2 regions of the Pseudoalteromonas sp. APC 3355 genome follow, and region 2 is predicted to be linked to the other one. Evidence: predicted binding sites of a transcription regulator. Region 2 holds the regulator's gene; the other holds the start of a gene.
What was found. Region 2 encodes NrdR, which represses ribonucleotide reductase genes. Its sites were predicted from a motif close to AAACACNANATNTNGTGTTT; they were not measured.
Positions count from the first base shown of each region.

Region 1: a site for NrdR is predicted at 1,750-1,769, ahead of nrdA (class 1a ribonucleoside-diphosphate reductase subunit alpha). Genes of this name have one in related genera too.

Region 1 covers NZ_JASDDB010000001.1:411,313-413,724, reverse strand. Annotated here, with positions in the region: gene nrdA (class 1a ribonucleoside-diphosphate reductase subunit alpha) at 1-1,630, opposite strand, end outside; gene QMA08_RS01810 (HAD-IA family hydrolase) at 2,039-2,412, opposite strand, start outside.
Region 2 covers NZ_JASDDB010000012.1:117,054-119,465, forward strand. Annotated here, with positions in the region: gene glyA (serine hydroxymethyltransferase) at 1-654, shown strand, start outside; gene nrdR (transcriptional regulator NrdR) at 1,070-1,519, shown strand; gene ribD (bifunctional diaminohydroxyphosphoribosylaminopyrimidine deaminase/5-amino-6-(5-phosphoribosylamino)uracil reductase RibD) at 1,522-2,412, shown strand, end outside.

The DNA of each region.
Region 1 (2,412 bases), on a different contig from region 2:
AGGTTTTATGTGTTAATGCATTAGCACTGCCATCAGAATAACGCTTACCGTTTTTAGCTAGGTAGTATGCGTAGTTAATTACGCCTATTCCTAGTGTACGACGACCCATAGTTGCATTTTTAGCAGCCGGTACAGGGTAGTCTTGGAAATCAAGTAAGTTATCAAGTGCGCGTACTGCAAGTTCAGCTAGCTCTTCAAGCTCATCAAGTGACTCTATTGCACCTAGGTTAAACGCAGAAAGTGTACAAAGGGCAATTTCGCCTTCTTCGTCATTCACGTTATTAAGTGGCTTAGTTGGCAATGCAATTTCTAAACATAAGTTAGATTGGCGAATTGGCGCAACTTTAGAAATAAATGGGCTGTGTGTATTACAGTGATCCACATTTTGTAAATAAATACGACCAGTACTTGCACGCTCTTGCGCAAACATAGAGAAAAGCTCAATGGCTTTAATGCGTTTTTTACGAATAGATTCGTCTTGTTCATATTTAACGTAAAGTGCGTCAAACTCAGCTTGGTCTTCAAAAAATGCATCATAAAGGCCAGGTACATCTGATGGGCTAAATAATGTAATGTAATCATCTTTAATTAAACGAGAGTACATTAATTTATTAAACTGTACGCCGTAATCTAGGTGACGAACGCGGTTGTCATCTACACCACGGTTATTTTTAAGTACAAGTAGGTTCTCTACTTCTAAATGCCAAAGCGGGTAGAATAATGTTGCTGCGCCGCCACGTACACCACCTTGTGAACAACTTTTAACCGCTGTTTGAAAGTGCTTATAAAAAGGGATACAACCTGTGTGATACGCTTCGCCGTTACGAATATGGCTACCTAGCGCACGTATTCTACCTGCATTAATACCAATTCCCGCACGTTGTGAAACGTATTTAACAATAGCTGACGACGTTGCATTGATTGAATCAAGGCTGTCGCCACATTCAATCAATACACACGAGCTAAACTGGCGAGTAGGCGTACGTACACCCGACATAATTGGCGTTGGTAGAGATATTTTAAATAAAGATACTGCATCGTAAAAACGTTTAATGTAATCAGTACGTGTTTCACGTGGGTAATCTGAAAATAAGCTTGCCGCAACTAAAATATATAAAAACTGTGCACTTTCGTATATTTCACCCGATACACGGTTTTGAACGAGATACTTACCTTCAAGTTGCTTTACAGCAGCGTAGCTAAAGTTAAGATCGCGAGAATGATCAAGGTATGCATCAAGCTCATCTAACTCTTGCTCTGTGTAATCTACTAGTAAATGAGCATCGTAGCGTTTATCGCCAACCATTTTTGTTACGTGGTCAAATAAACGTGGTGGCTCAAATTGACCGTACGCTTTTTTACGTAAATGGAATACAGCTAAACGTGCAGCTAAGTATTGGTAATCAGGCGATTCTTTTGAAATCTGATCCGCTGCTGCTTTAATGATGGTTTCGTGAATGTCTTTAGTACGAATACCGTCGTAAAACTGAATGTGCGACTTTAATTCAACTTGCGAAACCGAAACGTTGTTTAAACCTTCGGCGGCCCACTCAATAACGCGATGGATCTTATCCAGATCAAGAGGCTCTTTACGCCCGTCACGTTTGCTTACAGATAACTGTTGGTTCATTTGCCTGTATTCCTTGGGAATTATGTATTTTGACCAATGCTTTATACCTCGCCGGGGCAAGGTATATACTCATTTATTATAAGTTTCGCCATATTTGCGAATTTAATTGAATAACATTTGGCCACAATATCTGGTGTTGTTCAATTTAGAGATCACAAGATAGTGTGGTCTGAGTTGTTTTGCAAGGGACATAATTGCCCCTATTTGTGGATAACTTCGGGATAACGTATTTGTGTTAGTAGACACTCACCTTCGAACAATCATTTAAGTTGAAATATGCAAAAATCAACTAATGATCTGCTAAATTTACGCATTTTAAAAATAAATTTTGACTGCTTTTTTTATCAGCAAGCTTTGCGTAAAAACTAACACAATCACAATATATAGTGTTTATTAATTAACATGGCACTATATATGGTTAAAACCATCAATTGGGCTTTGCCAGTTAAAATCAGCATTCCAGCTGTTGGCTTCATCAATACTTGGTATGTAGCCCCAAAGTGCCGTTGCTGTGCGCATACCTGCGGCTTTGCCTGCTTGTATGTCTCGCTGTGCATCACCAATGTACAAACAGCGTTTTGGTTGCACTCCCATAAGCTTTGCACAGTATAGCAGCGGTAAAGGGGATGGCTTAGCTTCAGCTAAGGTGTCGCCACTTATTACTACACTAGCATTTTTCAATGCGGGAATTGCTGCCACTAAAGGATCAGTTAAAAACCCCGGTTTGTTAGTCATGATCCCCCATTTGATCTTTTTCTGATCAAGGGCAATAAGCAACGATT
Region 2 (2,412 bases):
ATGGCTCACGTTGCAGGTTTAATTGCGGCAGGCGTCTACCCAAGCCCAGTTCCTCATGCACATGTTGTAACTACAACTACACATAAAACACTTGCTGGTCCTCGTGGTGGTTTAATTATCTCTGCATGTGGCGACGAAGCAATCTATAAAAAGCTTAACAGCGCAGTTTTCCCTGGTGGCCAAGGTGGTCCTTTATGTCATGTTATTGCAGCAAAAGCAGTGGCATTTAAAGAAGCGCTTCAACCAGAATTTAAAGTATACCAAACACAAGTTGTTAAAAACGCAAAAGCAATGGTTGCTGTAATGCAAGAGCGCGGCTACAAAATCGTATCTGACAAAACTGAAAACCACTTATTCCTACTCGATTTAATCGATAAAGATATTACTGGTAAAGATGCAGATGCAGCCCTTGGTAACGCTAACATCACAGTTAACAAAAACTCAGTGCCAAACGATCCACGTTCTCCGTTTGTAACATCTGGTTTGCGTATTGGTTCTCCTGCAATCACTCGTCGTGGTTTCAAAGAAGAAGAATCAAAAGAGCTTGCTGGCTGGATTTGTGACGTACTAGATAATATCACTGATGAATCTGTACAGGCGCAAGTTAAAGAAAAAGTAAAAGCAATTTGTGCAAAATTACCTGTTTACGCTTAATTGCATAAGCAGCAGTAATTTAGATCACATAGGCTAGGGGCCTGTTTATCTTTCGAGGTTTAATTTGCAGTAGTATGTTTGGTTTTTAGGCAAGGCAGAGTCTATGTAGTGTGGTTACTCCACACAAATAGGCGATAACGCAGTATAAATGCTAAACATGCACTGCCCTCGGGTTCGTCCTAGGGGCGATTTACTCTTTGTTGCCTACATGGATGTAGGTAAGGGGCGTGAGCAGGACGCGGAAGCTTTGCTCGGTTTTTACTTAGCCCACTAGGTTACAAACCTCGCGCCGCGATTAAATCGCCCCTAGATAGAACAAATTTAATCCTGAAAGGTCAACAGACCCTATTTTTTTGCTAAGATTAAAGGCCGCTAAATAGCGGCCTTTTTTGTTTTAAAACGGAAGTACCGAGCTATGCATTGTCCATTTTGTACCGCAAAAGATACTAAAGTTATTGACTCACGCCTTGTTGGTGGAGGCCATCAAGTTCGCAGGCGCCGTGAGTGCAACGACTGCCATGAGCGCTTTACTACATTTGAAGGCGCTGAACTGGTTATGCCTCGTGTTATTAAACAAGACGGCAGCCGCGAACCATTTAACGAAGATAAATTATTAAATGGCTTAAATCGCGCACTCGAAAAACGCCCTGTGAGCACAGAGCAAGTAGACGAAGTAGTGAATATAATAAAATCGCAGTTGCGTGCTACAGGCGAGCGAGAAATTTCAAGCCATTTGGTTGGTGAATGCATTATGGAAGCCCTCAAAAAGCTCGATAAAGTAGCGTATGTAAGATTTGCCTCTGTTTATCGCTCGTTTGAAGACATACGTGAATTTGGCGAAGAAATTGCCCGCTTAGGGGAGTAACAATGCAAAGCCAAACTACTTTTACTGAACATGACGAAATGTATATGGCACGCGCCATAGAGCTTGCCAAAAAAGGTCGATTTACTACAACGCCTAACCCTAATGTTGGCTGTGTTTTAGTTAAAAATAATCAAATAATTGGTGAAGGGTTCCATCAATTAGCTGGTCAAGGTCATGCAGAAGTAAATGCACTGGCTGTCGCTGGAAAAAATGCACAAGGTGCAACGGCTTATGTAACGCTTGAACCGTGTAGTCATTATGGCCGTACGCCACCGTGCGCCGAAGGCTTAAAAGCTGCCGGTGTGGTAAAAGTAATTGCTGCTATGGTTGATACAAATCCACAAGTTGCTGGCAAAGGCCTTAAAATACTGAGCGACGCGGGTATTGACGTTGCTTACGGGTTACTCGAATCACAAGCTCGCGCACTTAACGTTGGCTTTTTTAAGCGTATGGAACAAGGCTTACCTTATGTGATTTGCAAAATGGCAGCGAGTATTGATGGTAAAACAGCGCTTAAAAATGGGCAAAGTAAGTGGATCACAAGCTCTGCTGCTCGACAAGACGTACAATTATACCGAGCGAAAAGCTGCGCTATTTTAACCGGTGCCGATACAGTGCTAGTAGACGATGCTAAACTTAATGTGCGACTAAGTGAGCTGCCTTGCACACTGCCTACTGATTTGCCGCTTCGCCAGCCCGTGCGTGTTATAATTGACTCTCAAAACCGTTTAACACCTGACCTTGCTTTATTTGAAATCCAAAGTGATGTAATAATATTTACGACTAAGGTTGATAAATCATTGCAATGGCCGCATTTTGTAAAGCATATTGAAGTCAGTGAAAGTAACGGTAAAGTTGATTTACAAGCCGTTTTAGAAAAACTTGGGCAACTG